Regions from separate parts of the Streptomyces sp. NBC_01166 genome, predicted to be linked through region 3. Evidence: riboswitches for the same ligand, from Rfam matches in the RefSeq annotation. Region 3 holds a riboswitch; each other region holds the start of a gene.
The links. Region 3 has a riboswitch for cobalamin ahead of cobN (cobaltochelatase subunit CobN). Riboswitches for the same ligand answer to the same signal wherever they lie in the genome.
Positions count from the first base shown of each region.

Region 1: another riboswitch for cobalamin. It lies ahead of OG379_RS25840 (ribonucleoside-diphosphate reductase subunit alpha); the one in region 3 lies ahead of cobN (cobaltochelatase subunit CobN).
Region 2: another riboswitch for cobalamin. It lies ahead of OG379_RS03250 (ABC transporter substrate-binding protein); the one in region 3 lies ahead of cobN (cobaltochelatase subunit CobN).
Region 4: another riboswitch for cobalamin. It lies ahead of metE (5-methyltetrahydropteroyltriglutamate--homocysteine S-methyltransferase); the one in region 3 lies ahead of cobN (cobaltochelatase subunit CobN).

Region 1 covers NZ_CP108613.1:5,577,379-5,581,773, forward strand. Annotated here, with positions in the region: gene OG379_RS25835 (ribonucleotide-diphosphate reductase subunit beta) at 1-280, opposite strand, end outside; gene OG379_RS25840 (ribonucleoside-diphosphate reductase subunit alpha) at 280-2,673, opposite strand; cobalamin riboswitch at 2,810-2,946, opposite strand; gene OG379_RS25845 (GNAT family N-acetyltransferase) at 2,987-3,487, opposite strand; gene mctP (monocarboxylate uptake permease MctP) at 3,635-4,395, opposite strand, start outside.
Region 2 covers NZ_CP108613.1:648,283-652,677, reverse strand. Annotated here, with positions in the region: gene OG379_RS03265 (carbohydrate kinase) at 1-319, shown strand, start outside; gene OG379_RS03260 (acyl-CoA dehydrogenase) at 366-2,216, shown strand; gene OG379_RS03255 (hypothetical protein) at 2,213-2,383, shown strand; cobalamin riboswitch at 2,466-2,653, shown strand; gene OG379_RS03250 (ABC transporter substrate-binding protein) at 2,683-3,756, shown strand; gene OG379_RS03245 (FecCD family ABC transporter permease) at 3,807-4,395, shown strand, end outside.
Region 3 covers NZ_CP108613.1:4,448,241-4,452,635, reverse strand. Annotated here, with positions in the region: gene cobN (cobaltochelatase subunit CobN) at 1-2,486, opposite strand, end outside; cobalamin riboswitch at 2,520-2,674, opposite strand; gene cobG (precorrin-3B synthase) at 2,847-4,151, shown strand; gene OG379_RS20390 (precorrin-8X methylmutase) at 4,207-4,395, shown strand, end outside.
Region 4 covers NZ_CP108613.1:7,957,158-7,961,552, forward strand. Annotated here, with positions in the region: gene OG379_RS35995 (GH92 family glycosyl hydrolase) at 1-142, shown strand, start outside; gene metE (5-methyltetrahydropteroyltriglutamate--homocysteine S-methyltransferase) at 213-2,531, opposite strand; cobalamin riboswitch at 2,690-2,911, opposite strand; gene OG379_RS36005 (carbohydrate deacetylase) at 2,972-3,871, opposite strand; gene OG379_RS36010 (glycoside hydrolase family 43 protein) at 4,121-4,395, shown strand, end outside.

The sequences.
Region 1 (4,395 bases), 1.1 Mb from region 3:
CCTCGGGCGAGTTGATGTGCTTGTAGAGCGTCAGCACCAGGTTGTTGGAGACGATCGAGTCACCCGTCGCGAAGAACGCGACCAGCCGGCCGATCATGTGCTGCTCGCCGGCTGAGAGCTTGGCGAGGTCGGCGATGTCGGAGTGCAGGTCGACCTCCTCCACCGTCCAGGTGTTCTTGATCGCGTCCCGGTAGCGCTCGTAGAAGTCCGGGTAGCGCATGGGACGCAGGGTCAGTTCGAAGCCCGGGTCGAGCAGGTTCTTGTTCTCGGACGTGGTCATTACTGGCAGGCCTCGCAGGACTCGGGGTTTTCGAGGGAGCAGGCGATCGCGTCCGCGTCGGGAGCCGTCGCCTGCTGTACGGGAACGGTGGCGGTGGCGGCCTTGCCGGACGCCGCGCGGGCGATCCGGGTCGCCGGGCGCGACCGCAGGTAGTACGTCGTCTTCAGCCCCTGCTTCCAGGCGTACGCGTACATCGAGGAGAGCTTGCCGATCGTCGGCGTCTCCAGGAAGAGGTTGAGCGACTGGCTCTGGTCGAGGAACGGCGTACGGGCGGCCGCCATGTCGATCAGGCCGCGCTGCGGGATCTCCCACGCCGTGCGGTACAGCGCCCGCACGTCCTCGGGGATCCAGGCGAAGCCCTGCACGGAGCCGCTCGCCTCGCGCAGCGCCTCACGGGTCCGCGCGTCCCAGACGCCGAGCCTCTTCAGCTCGTCCACCAGGTAGGCGTTGACCTGGAGGAACTCTCCGCTGAGCGTCTCGCGCTTGAAGAGGTTGGAGACCTGCGGCTCGATGCACTCGTACACCCCGGCGATCGAGGCGATCGTCGCCGTCGGCGCGATGGCGAGCAGCAGCGAGTTGCGCATGCCGGTCTTCGCGACCCGGGCGCGCAGTGCGTCCCAGCGCTCAGGCCAGTTCAGCTCGGTGTCGTAGTGGTCCGGGTGCAGTACGCCGCGCGCCGCGCGGGTCTCGGACCAAGCGGGCAGCGGGCCCGACCGCTCGGCGAGGTCGCAGGAGGACTCGTACGCGGCGAGCATGATCCGCTCGGAGATCTTCGTGGACAGCGCGCGGGCCTCGGGGGAGTCGAACGGGAGGCGCAGCTGGAAGAAGACGTCCTGGAGGCCCATCGCGCCCAGGCCCACCGGGCGCCAGCGGGCGTTGGAGCGGCCGGCCTGCTCGGTCGGGTAGAAGTTGATGTCCACCACGCGGTCGAGGAAGGTCACCGCCGTGCGGACGGTGGCGTCCAGCCGCTCCCAGTCGATGGTGCCGTCGGCGACGAACGCGCCCAGGTTGACCGAACCCAGATTGCAGACGGCCGTCTCGCCGTCGTCGGTGACTTCGAGGATCTCCGTGCACAGGTTCGAGGAGTGCACGACGCGGCCCGGCTCGGCGGTCTGGTTCGCCGTGCGGTTGGAGGCGTCCTTGAACGTCATCCAGCCCTGCCCGGTCTGGGCGAGGGTCCGCATCATCCTGCCGTACAGCTCCCGGGCCGGCAGGGTCTTGCGGGCCAGCCCCTTTGCCTCGGCGGCGCGGTAGGCGGCGTCGAACTCGTCGCCCCACAGGTCCACGAGCTCGGGGGCGTCGGCCGGGGAGAACAGCGACCACTCCGTGTCCGCGTCGACGCGGCGCATGAACTCGTCCGGGATCCAGTGCGCCAGGTTGAGGTTGTGCGTACGCCGCTGGTCCTCGCCGGTGTTGTCGCGCAGCTCCAGGAACTCCTCGATGTCCGCGTGCCACGTCTCCAGGTAGACGGCTGCGGCACCCTTGCGGCGGCCGCCCTGGTTCACCGCGGCGACCGAGGCGTCGAGCGTCTTCAGGAACGGCACGATGCCGTTGGAGTGCCCGTTCGTGCCGCGGATGAGCGAACCCCGGGCGCGGATACGGGAGTAGGAGAGCCCGATGCCGCCCGCGTGCTTGGAGAGGCGCGCCACCTGGTGGTAGCGGTCGTAGATCGAGTCCAGCTCGTCCAGCGGCGAGTCCAGCAGGTAGCAGGACGACATCTGCGGGTGGCGGGTACCCGAGTTGAAGAGGGTGGGGGAGGAGGGCAGGTAGTCGAGCCGGTTCATCAGGCCGTACAGCGCGGCCACTTCCTCCAGAGCCCGCTCGGAGGTGTCCTCGGCGAGCCCGGCGGCGACGCGCAGCATGAAGTGCTGCGGGGTCTCGACGACGTCGCGGGTGAGCGGGTGGCGCAGCAGGTACCGGCTGTGCAGAGTCCGCAGCCCGAAGTAGCCGAAGCGGTCGTCGGCGCCGTCGGCGAGCGCCTGGTCGACGAGCGCGTCGAGGGCGGCGGCGTGCAGCGTGACGAACTCGGCCGTACGGTCCGCGATCAGGCCCTCGCGATGTCCGACGGCGACCGACGCGGAGAAGGAGACAGCGCCCTGGCCGGCGGCCTCGTCCGCGATGGCCCGGGTGAGGAGCCGGGCGGCGAGCCGGGAGTAGGCGGGGTCCTCGGAGATCAGGCCGGCGGCGGCCTCGGTGGCCAGCGAGCGCAGCTCGGCCTCGTCCGACCGGGCGTTGCGGCCGCGCAGTGCGGCGGCGGCCACCCGTCCGGGGTCGGTGTCGGGCAGATCGGCGGTGAGGCCGGTCAGGGTCCGCAGCAGTGCGGTCCCGGGCGCGTCGGTCGTGCGGCCTTCGGATTCCGTGACTGAAACCGGGTCGGCTGGCGCGATGGTCACTGGGGCTATCCCTCGCTCGGCTCGGGGCCTGCGGGAGCGGGGCAGCCGGGCACGGCGGCGCCCGGGGAAGGGCAGCACGGCGCGCGGCGTCCACCGGCCCTCCGCGGGGCCCGGACGTATCGGCACCCGGTTCGGTCGAGCCGGGCGCACTGTCGACAGGTCTTCGGACTTCGGGATGCGGATAAGCACACCGATCACACCGTTGCGGGACAGTTCCGGATTCTCACCGGATTCCCCTGCGGCGACAGCGAGGTCGAGCATACATGTGGGGGCTCCCGATTGGAGAAGCCCCCACATCTTGTGTCGTGAAGGGTCAGAGCTCCAGGCGGAATGTCAGGAGCGCGAGGCCCGGCAGCGGGTACCAGTCCCGCTCCGGAGTCCGTACGAAGCCGAGGCGGCGGTAGATCCGATGGGCGCCCAGCATGGCGGACTGCGTCGACAGGACGATCCCGGAGAGCCCTCCGGCGGCCCGTGCCCGCTCGATACAGGCCCGTACGAGCGCCTCGCCCGCGCCCCGCCCACGGGCCTCCGGAGAGACGGCCAGCATCCGGAACTCGGCCTCGTCCTCCCCGGCGATGTCCGCCCACGGGGTGCCCGGCGCGACGTAGGTGACACCGCCCAGCAACCGGCCGTCGGCGTCCAGCGCGACCAGCACCTCGGCCTCGGCGGCCCGCCGCCCGACCGCGCGGAGCTGCTCCAGGTACGGGTCGTCGGCGCCGAAGTCCAGGAGTCCGTCGCCCAGATACGCCTGCGCGGTGATCTCGCCCAGCTCCTCGAACTGGGTGTGCCGGGCCGGCCTGATCGATACGTCCATGGGCGGCAGTCTGCCCCAGGCGCCGGGTGCGGCGCGCCCCGGTTTCGGAGGCCGACGGCCCCGGGAGCCCGGCCCTGACACGACTCCGTCCCGGCAGGGAGACCCTGCCGGGACGGACGTTCGTGCCTCGGAGCGACCGCTGTGGGATCAGTGGCCGCCGGGTGCACCCACCGTGGCCGGCGGGAGCTCGACCTTGACGCCGGGGTCGCCCGCGTCCGCCGTGTAGTCCGACGGGGAGGTCTCGTCCACACCGGCCGGCGCCTTCACCGCGTTGAGGACGACGGTCAGCACGAGCACGACGACGACGTTCAGCACGAACGCGGTGAGACCGATGTAGCCGATCTCGCCGAGCCCCGGGATCTCCTTCGAGGATCCGCCGAAGTGCTTCTGGGTCGGGCTGGCGACGCCGTACGCGGCCGCCGTGCCGTAGATCATGCCGACCGCCCAGCCGGCGATCAGGGCCCAGCGGTGGAACCACCGGGTGAAGAGGCCGCCCACCAGGGCCGGCATCGTCTGGAGGATCCAGATGCCGCCCAGCAGCTGGAAGTTGATCGCGACCGTCTTGTCCATGGTGAGGACGAAGGCGAGCGCGCCGACCTTGACCAGCAGCGAGACCAGCTTGGACACCTTGGTCTCCTGGGCCGGGGTCGCGTCCGGCTTCAGGAAGTCCTTGTAGATGTTGCGGGTGAAGAGGTTCGCCGCGGCGATGGACATGATCGCGGCGGGCACCAGGGCGCCGATGCCGATCGCGGCGAAGGCCACACCCGCGAACCAGTCCGGGAACATGTTCTCGAAGAGCTGCGGAATGGCGAGCTGGCCGTTGTCGACCTTGATCCCGGCCGCGATCGCCATGAATCCGAGCAGTGCCAGCAGACCCAGCATCAGCGAGTACAGCGGCAGGATCGTGG
Region 2 (4,395 bases), 3.8 Mb from region 3:
CACCCGCGGTGCCGGAGGGGCGACGGCCTTCCTGCCGGGCGGGACCGTGAGCGCCGACGCGCCACCCGTCAGGGTCGCGGACACGGTGGGCGCAGGCGACGCCTTCATGTCCGCCACGCTGCACGCCCTGGCCTCGCACGGACTGCTCGGAGGGCAGGCCCGCGCTCGGCTGCGCCCGCTGGACGCCGCAGTCCTGGGCGACGTGCTGCGCCACGCCGTGGCATCGGCCGCCGTGACCGTCGGACGGGCGGGCGCCCTGCCTCCCGACCAGGAGGAGCTGGCAGCGGCCCTTACCGGCGTGCCGGTCCCGGAGCCGTAGACCGTCCAGCGGTGTCCTCGCCCGCACCACGGTCGTTGATTTCGTTATGACCGTGACCCTTACCGACACCGCCCCACCGTCCACCACCGAACTGCTGACCGGCGTCATCCTCGGTCCGGAATTCCGCCGAGAGCACGGATTCTGGCAGCGGCTGATCAGCACAGAACCGTTCCGCCGCCCCGTCGGCGGAACGCCAGAAGAGCGACTGGACCTCGCCTACGACCGGTTGCGGATCCTCAACCTCTCCCTCGACAGCGGAGCGCGCCTCGCCGCCGATCCCCGCGCGCTGGCCGCCCTGCACGCCTGGCTCGGCCCGGTGGACCCCGCGCTGACCACCGTGGCGGGCATCCACTACAACCTCTTCCTCGGCAGCCTCCTCGACCACGACTGCGCCGGCCGCCGCGACCTGTCGGACTATCTGTCGATGCGGCGCATCGGCACCTTCCTCTGCACGGAAGTGGCACACGGCAACAACGCCGCGGCCATGGAGACCACCGCCACCTACGACCGTGAGCGGGACGGCTTCGTCCTGCACACCCCGAACCCGGGCGCGCAGAAGTTCATGCCCAACACCAGCCCGGCGGGCGGAGCGAAGTCCGGCCTGGTCGCCGCCCGTCTGGTGGCCGACGGCTCCGACCACGGGGTACGCCTCTTCCTCGTGCCGCTCACCGACGACGCGCAGGCGCTGCCCGGTATCCGGGTGCGGCGGCTCCCGGCCCGGATGGGCAGCCCGGTGGACCACTGCCTGACCTCGTTCGACCGGCTCTTCGTGCCACGGGACGCCCTGCTGGGACCGGCCGGGGAGGGCGACGCGCCAGAGGAGTTCAGAACGGAGCCGGGGGACAGGCGGCGGCGCTTCCTCACCTCCATCGGGCGGGTCACCCCCGGCCGGATCTCCATGAGCGCCTGCGCGGCGGGCTCGGCCCGCGCGACCCTGGCGGTCGCCGTACGCTACGGCGGCCACCGGATGATCTCCGGCTCACGGGGCGCCCCACCGGTGCCGGTGAACGCCCACCGGACGCACCACGGTCCGCTCGCCTCGGCCATGGCCATGGTCTTCGCCATGAGCCTGCTGTACCGCAGGGCGCAGGAACGCTGGGAAGCCTGTACGGACGAGCGCGCCCGGACGGACGCGGTGCGACTGGTCGATGTCGCCAAGGCGTGGATCACCTGGCGGGCCCGCGATGTCATCGTCGAGAGCCGTGAACGCTGCGGCGCGCAGGCGCTGCTGGAGAACAACGGCATGACCGAACTCGTCACGGGCGTGGAGGGGGCCATCACCGCGGAGGGCGACAACATCGCCCTGTACGCCAAGGCGGCGGCCGACATGCTCTTCGCCGCCGACCCCGGCGGTGACGACGCCCCGGACCGGGCCCCGCACCCCGGGGACCTCGCCGACCCGTACTTCCTGGGCCGGCTCCTCGCCTCGGTCCAGGACATCTGGTTCGCCCGGGCCAGGGTCCGTGCGCTGCGGGCCCCCGACGCGGACACCCTCGGCCGGTGGAACGCGGCCTCGGGTCCCGCCCTGCGCGGGGTCGAGGCCTACGCGTACCGGCAGGCCGCCGAGGCCTACGCCGAGGCCCGCGCGACGTTGCCCGAGGGGGCGGCCAAGGACCGGCTCGGGGAGCTGGAGCGGCTGTTCGCCCTCGAATGGGTGTCCCGCAACAGCGGCGACCTGCTGGCCGCCGGCCTCCTGAGCACCGCTCAGGTGGACGCCCTGCCCGAGGCCGTCGAGGAGCTCCTCACGGCCGTCGCCGCGCACGCCCCGGAGCTGGCCGACTCCTTCGCGCTGCCCGAGGAACTGCTCGCCGACTGGCCGATCGCCGGGCCCGGCTATGCGGACGCGTACGACGATCCCGGGGGCCCGTGGAACACCCGCCCGGCGGACGCCCGATGAGCGCCGGAGGCAGGGGGCGGGCTGTCTGCTGCCGCCTGGGCGAGCACCTGGAGATCCTGGGACTGCGCGCCGTCCTGCTCGCCTACTGGGGCACGACGTCCGTGCTTGCCCGCCGCGGCGGGAAGCCGCAGGCCGACGGCGGCGAATCGGTTCGCCCCAAGGGCTGACCCGCCTGACGGCCGGCCGGTACGGAGAGGGAGAAGCCCCCCGCCGTACCGGCCACGGCCCGCGAGGCCGCCCCGCGCCGCGTGATAGCTTGCAGACGCCAGTCACACTCCACGTGGAGTCAGGGAATCCGGTGCGAATCCGGAGCTGACGCGCAGCGGTGAGGGGGACGGGCGGGGCCACAGCCACTGGGACACCCTCGGGTGCACCGGGAAGGCGCCCTGTCCGGACGAACCCGAGTCCGAAGACCTGCTGGCAACCGCTTCCGCACCGGGAGCGGAACTCCGTACGGGCTCCGCGCATGAGCCCAGAGAACGCCGAGGTCTCCGTGCCGCTCATAGCCAGCACCGTACGCCGAACAGCCCTTCTCATCGCGGGACTTGTCCTTCTGACGGCCTGCGGCGGAGATGGGAGCACTCCCGACGGCGCAGCACGGGACGCCGCAGGCGACGGCTTCCCCGTGACGCTCAAGAACTGCGGCCGTACGGTGACCGTCGAGGCGGCACCGCGTCACGCCGTCTCCCTCAACCAGGGATCGACGGAGATCCTGCTCTCCCTGGGTCTCGCCGACAGGCTGGCCGCCACCGCGACCTGGACGGACCCGGTGATGAAAGGTCTGGAGAAGGACGAATCCACGGTGAAGCGCCTCGCCGAGAACCAGCCCTCCTCCGAGAAGGTCCTCGCCGAGGAACCCGACTTCGTCAGCGCCTCGTTCGAATCCACCCTCGGCAAGGGCGGGGTGGCGTCCCGCGACCAGTTCGAGGAGCTCGGCGTACCCACGTACCTCGCACCCTCCGACTGCGCGGGCAAGGACAACACCGGCAGCAGTGACGGCTCCCGCTCCGAGCCCCTGACCATGGACCGCGTCTACGGCGAAGTACGCGACCTGGCCAAGGTGTTCGGCGTCCCGGAGCGGGGCGAGAAGCTGGTGAAGAGCCTCCGCGGCCGCGTCGACAGGGCGACCGCGGACATCGACGCGTCCGGCACCACGATGCTCTACTGGTTCGCCAACTCCGAGGCCCCGTACCTGGCCGGGTGCTGCGGCGCCCCCGGCATCATCACCGAGGAGCTCGGCGCGAAGAACGTCTTCGACGACACCCACGAGGAATGGCCTCAGATCAACTGGGAGACCGTCGCCGACCGGAACCCCGACGTGCTGGTCATAGGGGACCTGACCCGGAAGTCGCAGACGGCCGAGAGCGCAGCGAAGAAGATCGAGTTCCTGGAGTCCAACCCCGCCACGAAGAACATGGACGCCGTCCGGCACAAGCGGTACGTCCTGCTGAGCGGCCAGGCGATGAACCCGACCATCCGGACCGTGGAGGGCGTGGAGCGCGTCGCGGCGGGGCTGCGCTCGTTCGGGCTCGCGGGGTGACGAGGACCGAACGCGCCCCGGACGTACGGGCGGAGCAGCCGTCCGCGGCGCTGACCGCCCCCGGAGCCCGGATCCTGCGCGACGGCGTCCTGTGGAGCGCGGGGGTCGCCCTGCTGCTCCTGTCCGTCGCGGTCGCCGTCACGATCGGACCCGCCCGTATCTCCGTCCCGGACGTCTGGTCCGCGGTGGCCTCGCACCTCGGCCTGGGAGGCGGGCGGCTGACCCCGATCCGGGACGGCATCATCTGGAACCTGCGCATGCCCCGCACCCTGCTCGCCGCGGTGTGCGGGGCCGGGCTCGCGGTGTGCGGCACCGTGATGCAGTCGCTGCTGCGCAACCCGCTCGCGGACCCCTTCGTCCTCGGCGTCTCCTCCGGGGCGTCCACCGGGGCGGTCGTGGTCGTCGTCCTGGGTGTCGGCGGCGGAGCGGTGTCGGTCTCCGGCGGCGCGTTCGTCGGGGCGCTGTGCTCGTTCGCCCTCGTCCTGCTGCTCAGCCACACCCTCGGCGGATCCACCGACCGGGTCGTCCTCTCCGGGGTCGCGGCCATGCAGCTCTTCTCCGCGCTCACGTCCTTCGTCGTGATGACCGCCGCCGACGCCGAGCAGACCCGGGGCGTGCTCTTCTGGCTGCTCGGCTCGC
Region 3 (4,395 bases):
AGGGCCTGGCCGGTCTCCCAGGCGAGACGGGACGGGACGGCCTTCGGGTCGACGGAGTAGAAGTTGCGGCCGGTCGGCAGGACGTTGACCAGTCCCCGGAGCGGGGAACCGGACGGGCCCGCGGGGACGAAGCCGCCGTTCAGCGCGTGGACCGCGTGGTCGAGCTCGTCGGTCGTCGCGGCGAGGCGGGGCACGACCTCCCGGGCGGCGAAGTCGAGGATGTCAGCGACGGCCTGCGGGTGTCCGGCGGCCACACCGGCGACGGCGGCCGGGTCCCAGTCCGCGTCGTCCATCGCCTGGACGAGCGCCCGGGCCTGCTCCTCGGTCTCGTCGGCGGCCGTGCGGGTGGCCGCCGACTCGTCCAGGCCGAGCGCCTCGCGCAGGCCGGGCAGCGAGGCCGTACCGCCCCAGATCTGGCGGGCGCGCAGGACGGCGAGGACCAGGTTGACGCGGTCCTTGCCGGCCGGAGCGGCGCCCAGGACGTGCAGGCCGTCGCGGATCTGCACGTCCTTGATCTCACAGAGCCAGCCGTCGAGATGCATGATGAACTCGTCGAAGCCCTCGTCCTCGGGCCGGTCCTCCAGGCCCAGGTCGTGGTCGAGCTTCGCGGCCTGGATGAGGGTCCAGATCTGGGCGCGGACGGCCGGGAGCTTGGCCGGGTCCATCGCGGCGATCTGGGCGTGCTCGTCCAGGAGCTGTTCGAGACGGGCGATGTCGCCGTAGCTGTCGGCGCGGGCCATCGGCGGCACGAGGTGGTCGACGAGGGTGGCGTGCACACGGCGCTTGGCCTGGGTGCCCTCGCCGGGGTCGTTGACCAGGAACGGGTACACCAGCGGAAGATCGCCCAGCGCGGCGTCGGGGCCGCAGGCGGCGGAGAGGCCGGCGTTCTTGCCGGGCAGCCATTCAAGGTTGCCGTGCTTGCCGAGGTGGATCATCGCGTCGGCGCCGAAGCCGTTGTCGTCGGCGGAGGCGGCGATCCAGCGGTACGCGGCCAGGTAGTGGTGCGACGGCGGCAGATCGGGGTCGTGGTAGATCGCGATCGGGTTCTCACCGAAGCCGCGGGGCGGCTGGATGAGGATCAGCAGATTGCCGCGGCGCAGGGCCGCGAGCACGATGTCGCCCTCGGGGTTGCGGGACCGGTCGAGGAACATCTCGCCGGGCGCCGGACCCCAGTGCTGCTCGACCGACTCGCGCAGCTCGGCGGGAAGCGTGGCGAACCAGCGGCGGTAGTCGGCGGCGGGGATCCGCACGGGGTTGCGGGCCAGCTGCTCCTCGGTGAGCCACTCCTGGTCGTGGCCGCCGGCCTCGATGAGCGCGTAGATCAGCTCGTCGCCGTCGCCCGAGACCAGGCCCGGGATCTCCTCCTCCGGGCCGAAGTCATAACCTTCGGCGCGCAGTCGGCGCAGCAGCGCCACGGCGCTCGCCGGGGTGTCGAGGCCGACGGCGTTACCGATGCGGGAGTGCTTCGTCGGGTACGCGGACAGGACGAGCGCGATCCGCTTCTCGGCGGCCGGTATGTGGCGGAGCCGGGCGTGACGTACGGCGATCCCGGCGACGCGGGCGGCCCGCTCGGGATCGGCGACGTAGGCGGGCAGACCGTCCTCGTCGATCTCCTTGAAGGAGAACGGCACGGTGATCAGGCGGCCGTCGAACTCGGGGACGGCGATCTGGGTCGCGGCGTCCAGCGGGGAGACGCCCTCGTCGTTCTCCTCCCAGGCCGCACGCGGGCTGGTGAGGCAGAGCGCCTGGAGGACGGGTACGTCGAGGCCGGTGAGGGCGCCCGCGTCCCAGGACTCGTCGTCGCCGCCCGCCGAAGCGGTGGCCGGCTTGGTGCCGCCCGCCGCGAGGACCGTGGTCACGATGGCGTCGACGGCGCGGAGTTCGTCGATGAGTTCGGGCTCCGGCGTACGCAGCGAGGCGACGTACAGCGGGAGCGGGCGGGCGCCGGCGTCCTCAACGGCGGTGCAGAGCGCCTCGATGAACGCGGTGTTCCCGCTCATGTGGTGGGCGCGGTAGTAGAGCACCGCGACGGTCGGGCCGGTGACGTCCCGGGCGGTCCGCTCCAGCGGGCCCCACGCGGGGGCCGGGGCGGGCGGCTCGAAGCCGTGACCGGTGAGCAGCACGGTGTCGGAGAGGAAGCGGGCCAGCTGCTCCAGGTTGGCGGGGCCGCCGTGCGCGAGGTAGGCGTGCGCCTCGGCGGCGATGCCGATCGGCACGGTGGAGGCGGCCATCAGCTGTGCGTCGGGGGCCTGTTCACCGGTCAGCACGACGACGGGCCGGCCGGTGGCGAGCACCTGGTCGAGACCGTCCTGCCAGGCCCGGACACCGCCGAGGAGGCGTACGACGACGAGGTCGGTGCCGTCCAGGAGCTGAGGAAGGTCCTCGAGAGGGAGCCGGGAAGGGTTCGCGTAGCGGTAGCTGACCGGACCCTGGGAAGCGCGGGCGCTCAGCAGGTCGGTGTCGGACGTCGACAGGAGCAGGATCATGCGGCGTCAGCCCTTCCTCGGGGTGTCCACGCCCCGGGCAGTGTGTCGGACGGCAGGAGTTCCTGACTCGCACGGCCTTCGAAGGGCCGGGCTCACAGTGGCGGGACCGCGCCGGAATCTCACCGGGCTTCCTCCGTGTCGCCGTCTGGCGATGGCGGGCCGAACGGACCGCCGTTAGGCATAGTAGGCGGCAGGTGGGGGGTCCTGACCAGACGGCCCCCGCCCTGACCGGCGGCAGCGGGTGTCCCGCACCTCACGGACCGGCGCCCCGGCGGGTGTCCCGCACCTCACGGACCGGCGCCCCGGCGGGTGTCCCGTAGGTCACAGTGACCGTAGGGGTGCGCCACGGTCACGGTCGGTATGCTCGCCGCCATGTCCGCCTCCCCCCTGACGACCTCGTCTCCGGGCGATGCCTGCGCCCGGAGCAGCGGCGACGCCTGCCCCGGCGCGCTGCGTCTGCACCGGGCGGACGACGGTGCGCTGGCGCGGATCCGGATACCCGGCGGGGTGCTGACACCCCGCCAGGCGGAGGCGCTGGGGCAGGCCGCCGAGCGCTTCGGCGACGGTGAGCTGCATCTCACCTCACGCGGAAACGTCCAGCTGCGCGGGCTCACCCCGGACTGCGGCGCGGAGCTGGCCGGGCTGCTGGACACGGCCGGACTGCTGCCCTCCGAACGCCACGAGCGTGTACGCAACGTGGTCGCCTCCCCGCTCTCCGGGCTCGACGGCCTCGGGTCCACCGACGTACGCCCTTGGCTGACCGAACTGGACCGCCTTCTGTGCGGAAGCGACAACACGACTGCGCTTTCCGGACGTTTCCTGTTCGCGCTCGACGACGGCCGTGGCGACGTCGACGCTCTCGGCGCCGACCTGACCCTGCGGGGCCACGACGACGGCTGCGCGCTCCTGCGCGTCGGGGACGGTGACGCCGTCCTCCGCGTCCCCTCCGCCGACGGCCCCCCGGCCGCGCTGACCGCGGCCGAGGCCTTCCTCGACTCCGCCCGTGACAGCGGCGCCTGGCGGGTCAGGGACCTGCCGGACGACACGGCCGCCGCTCTGCCCGCCGAGGTCGTACGACGGCTCCGGCAGGCCGGCATCGCCGTCACCACGGGGACGGCCCACCCCCGCCCCCTCGAAGCCCTGCCCCCGGCCCCGGGCCCCGTCCCGGGCGACCGTGCCGAGGCCGCGTTCTCCGTCGGCGTACCGCTGGGGCGGCTGGACCTCACCCAGTGGCGGCTGCTGTCGAGCGCCGGTGAACTGCGCCTCACCCCGTGGCGCGGGGTCGTCCTCACCGGCATCGGACCCGACCGCGCCGACAGCCTGCTGGAGGGCCTCTCCGAGGCCGGTCTGATCACCGGACCCGGCTCCCCGTGGGCCGGTGTCGGGGCCTGCATCGGGCGGCCCGGCTGTGCGAAGTCGCTGGCCGACGTACGGGCCGATGCGGGGGCCGCCGTCGGACCGGCCGGACGGCTCCCTGTGTACTGGTCCGGGTGCGAACGCCGCTGCGGCCATCCGCGGGGGGAGTGGATCGACGTGGTCGCCACCCCCGGCGGACACCGGATCTCCCATGTGCGGGAGGGCCGGGCCACCGAGGCGGCAACGGTCCGGGACGACCCGGCCGCGCTCGCCGACGCCGTGGCGGCGGCCCGGGGCACGCACACCTGACCACGACGCACCACCACCCCTGTTCGACCTGTTCGATGAAGAAAGCGACAGCACTGTGCATCAGTACGAGAAGGACGGACCGGCGATCTACCGCCAGTCCTTCGCCACCATCCGCGCGGAGGCGGATCTGGCAGGGCTGCCCGCCGATGTGAGCCAGGTCGCCGTCCGGATGATCCACGCCTGCGGCATGGTCGACCTCGTACGCGACATCGCCTTCTCACCGAACGCGGTGGCGGACGCCCGT
Region 4 (4,395 bases), 3.5 Mb from region 3:
GCGGACGGACGGCGCCGCGTACGGGAAGACCTACCTGACCACCGAGGACATCCGCGGCACACGCGACCTGTCCTTCGAGGTCGGCACGGAGCCCTCCCGGTGGGGCACCTCGGCGGACGCGGCACCGCCCGCCCTCAAGTGATCCACTGAACAACCTCTGTCCGCAGCCGGACCGGCCGGGGCGCACCCAGCGCCCCGGCCGGTCCGGGTCGTCAGGACGCCCGGAGCTCGCCCCGCACGGTGCGGGCCGCGGTCACGAGGTTCTCCAGCGACGCTCGGGTCTCCGGCCAGCCACGGGTCTTGAGCCCGCAGTCCGGGTTGACCCACAGCCGCCCGGCGGGGATCGCCTTCAGGCCGGTGCGCAGCAGCTCGGCGGCCTCCTCCGCGCTCGGCACGCGGGGCGAGTGGATGTCGTACACGCCGGGTCCCGCCTCCCGCGGATATCCGTGCTCCGCCAGCTCGTGGGCGACCTGCATGTGGGAGCGGGCCGCCTCCAGGCTGATCACGTCGGCGTCGAGGTCGTCGATGGCCCGGACGATGTCACCGAACTCGGCGTAGCACATGTGGGTGTGGATCTGTGTGTCCGCCCGCACCCCGCTGGTGGTGAGCCGGAACGCCTCGGTCGCCCAGTCGAGGTAGGCCTGGCGGTCGGCGGCGCGCAGCGGCAGCGTCTCGCGCAGTGCGGGTTCGTCCACCTGGATGACGGAAGTCCCCGCGGACTCCAGGTCGTTCACCTCGTCACGCAGGGCGAGGGCGACTTGCCGGGCGGTGTCACCGAGGGGCTGGTCGTCGCGGACGAAGGACCAGGCGAGCATCGTGACCGGCCCGGTGAGCATGCCCTTGACCGGACGGCCGGTGAGGGACTGGGCGTACGTCGTCCATCCCACCGTCATCGGCCCGGGGCGGGAGATGTCCCCGGCCAGGACCGGCGGACGGACATAGCGGGTGCCGTAGGACTGGACCCAGCCGTGCTGGGTCGCGAGGTAGCCGGTCAACTGCTCCGCGAAGTACTGCACCATGTCGTTGCGTTCGGCCTCACCGTGCACCAGCACGTCCAGGCCGGTCTCCTCCTGGAAGGAGATCACCTCCTGGATCTCCGCCTTGATGCGCTCCTCGTACGCGGCCGCGTCGATGCGGCCCGACCGCAGAGCGGCGCGGGCGGTGCGCAGTTCGGCGGTCTGCGGGAACGAACCGATGGTGGTCGTCGGCAGCAGGGGCAGGCCGAGGTGCGCGCGCTGCACCGCCGCCCGTTCCGCGTACGGCTGGGAGCGGTGGGCATCGGCGTCGGTCACCGCGGCGGTCCGGGCGCGGACGGCCGGGTCCCGGGTGACGGGGGAGTGGGCGCGGGAGGCCAGGTCGGCCCGGTTCGCGGCGAGTTCGGCCGCGATCGCTCCGGTGCCCCGGTCCAGGCCCCTGGCGAGGGTGACGACCTCGGCGGTCTTCTGCCGGGCGAAGGCCAGCCAGCGCAGGACCTGAGGCTCGATGTCCCGTTCGGCTGACGTGTCGAGAGGGACGTGCAGCAGCGAGCAGGAGGACGCCACGTCGATCCGTCCGGCGAGCCCGAGCAGGGTTCCCAGGACGGAGAGCGACTTCTCGAGGTCGTTGATCCAGATGTTGCGCCCGTTGACGACCCCGGCGACCAGGCGCTTGCCGGGGAGCCCGCCGACGGCGGCCAGGGCGTCCAGATTCGCGGCTGCTGCCTCCGTGAAGTCCAGCGCCAGCCCTTCCACCGGGGCCTTGGCCAGAACGGGAAGGGACTCGCCGAGCAGGCCGAAATAGGAGGCCACGAGCAGCTTGGGCCGGTCGGTGAGCGTTCCGAGCCGGTGGTAGGCGTGCTCGGCGGCCTCCAGCTCGGCCCGGCCGCGGTCCTGGACGAGTGCGGGCTCGTCGAGCTGTACCCACTCGGCCCCGGCCGCCCTGAGGTCGGCGAGTACCTCGGCGTACACCGGCAGCAGACGGTCCAGGAGTGTGAGCGGGTCGAAGTCCGCGGCCACACCGGGGGCGGGCTTGGCGAGGAGCAGGTAGGTCAGCGGACCGACCAGGACCGGCCGGGCGGCCAGCCCCAGGGCGACGGCCTCCTCGAGCTCGGCGACCTGCTTGGCGGAGTCCGCGGTGAAGTCGGTGTCAGGGCCCAGCTCCGGGACCAGATAGTGGTAGTTGGTGTCGAACCACTTGGTCATCTCCAACGGGGCGACGTCCTGCGTGCCGCGAGCCATCGCGAAGTAGCCGTCGAGTGCGTCGGCGGCGACCGCCTCCCGGTGGCGGCCGGGGACCGCTCCGACCATCACGGTGGTGTCCAGCACATGGTCGTAGTACGAGAAGTCGCCGGTCGGGACCTCGTCGATGCCGGCATCGCTGAGCTGCTGCCAGTTGGCACGGCGGAGTTCGGCGGCGGTGGTACGGAGGGCGTCGGCGGTGACCCGGCCCTTCCAGTAGCCCTCGACGGCCTTCTTGAGTTCCCGGTTCTGTCCCTGCCGGGGGTAGCCGTACACAGTGGACCGCGCTGCCGCGGTCGCGTGTTCGTCGGTCACGGAGATCTCCTTCGCGAGATGAATCCCTGAGATCCCGGGGACGGGACGAGGGCGCGAAGGGGCGACGTAACGGACGGGACCGTGTCGACCGACGCGGTGATCCGACCGGTATGTACGCCGACCCGCCCTCGAGGTCACCGGGATGTCCGCGCGCGTTCGTTCGCGCGCGGGCAGATGGCAGGTCTTCGGACTCGCGGGCACGTCCTGCGTGAGGACACCTAATGGCCGTCGCTTCCCAGGTCCGGTACGTCGGACCCAGTGCGTATGACGGCGGTCGTTCCCGCTCACCGCTGCGGGGCAGTCCCGGAATTCCACCGGGTTCCCTCTTGCGACGCGCCCCGCCTGGCGGACGGGGGCGAACCAGCTGCACCCACCAGCCTACGGGGCCGTACGAGGACGCGGTGCGCCAGGTCCAGGATGCGGATGGTGCCGGCGCCGGCTCAGACAGGACCCGTGTTCCTGGCCCATACGCGCTGAACGGCCCGGTAGTCGATCAGCGTGACGCCCTCCCGGGCCACCGCTTCCCGGGCCTCCGGCGACGTGAGGAACTCGTGGTCCGTACGCCGCACATGGTGGTCGCCGTCGGTGCTCCGTGACTCCTGGCCGGCGAGACCGGGATGGACCGCCCATTCGCTGAGTCCGGCCGGCAGGTCGTGGAGCAGCCGGCCGTAACGGGCCGCCTTGTCCTCGACCGGGAGGGAGAAGCTGTCGAGGAAGTCATGGTCGATCACGGGCAGTCCTCTTCGCCGCATGGCCCGCAGCCCCGGCTCCAGCCAGACGCGGACGGCGAGGCCGTACTCCGCGGCCAGCCCCACGGTCAGGTCGAGGATGTCGTCGCGGCCTCCGTCGGCCAGGCAGTGAAAATCCAGGTGGGTGGGCATGAGGCCCGCATCGGCGACGGCGTCGATCTGCGCGCGGAACTCGGTCTCGACCTCGTCGGGCCGGACGCGGCCGAGCAGGGCGGACCGCCCTGCGGTCGTCGGCTCGAAGAAATTGCCCGCCGGGTCGAGCAGGGAGGGAACCCTCTCCCTGGCCGTCAGGGGGCCCCAAGGACGGTCGGGCGTCTCGCACACCATGGTGAGGTGGAGCCCGAACGGAATCCCCGGCCTTCGCCGGAGCAGCCGCATCGCGTCCGGGGCCGCCGGACACACGGTCATGAGGCTGCATGAGCCGGCGATCCCCTCCTCGATCGACTCGATCACCCCCGCGTTGACCGCGGGGCACATGCCGAAGTCGTCGCAGTTGACGATCAGCAGGCGGGCATCGGCCGGGAACCCGAGAAGCCGGTTCCACCGCGCCGGCGACGTCATGATCGCGGGTTCGACGCCTTCTTCATCCATGCCCGCAGTCTGTTCCCCGTCCTGAGGTTGTGCACACGGATTTCGTCGAAGCGCTTCGACTGAATCTCTCGGGGAGTCGCGGAATGTGTCCGAGGCTTGCTCCGTGGAACTCCGTTCCCTCGAACTTCTCGCATGTGAACCCGAGTCCTGACGGGTCTATTGACACGCCTACGCCGGGCTGCCATCTTCGAAGCGTTTCGACGATCATGGCCTTGGGACGCCGTCCTGGCCCGAGCCTGAGGACAGCCCGTGGTGCTCTTCGACAATCCCGTGATACCCGGCTTCAGCCCGGATCCGAGCATCTGCCGCGTGGGCGAGGACTACTACGTGGCGACGTCCAGCTTCGAGTACGTACCCGGGGTACCGCTGTGGCACAGCCGGGACCTGGTGCACTGGCGGCTGATCGGACACGCCCTGGACCGCCCGTCGCAGCTGGCCCTCCCCGACACGGCTCCGTCGTCGTGCGGGGTCTACGCCCCCACGCTGCGGCACCACGACGGCCGCTTCTGGATGATCACGACCGT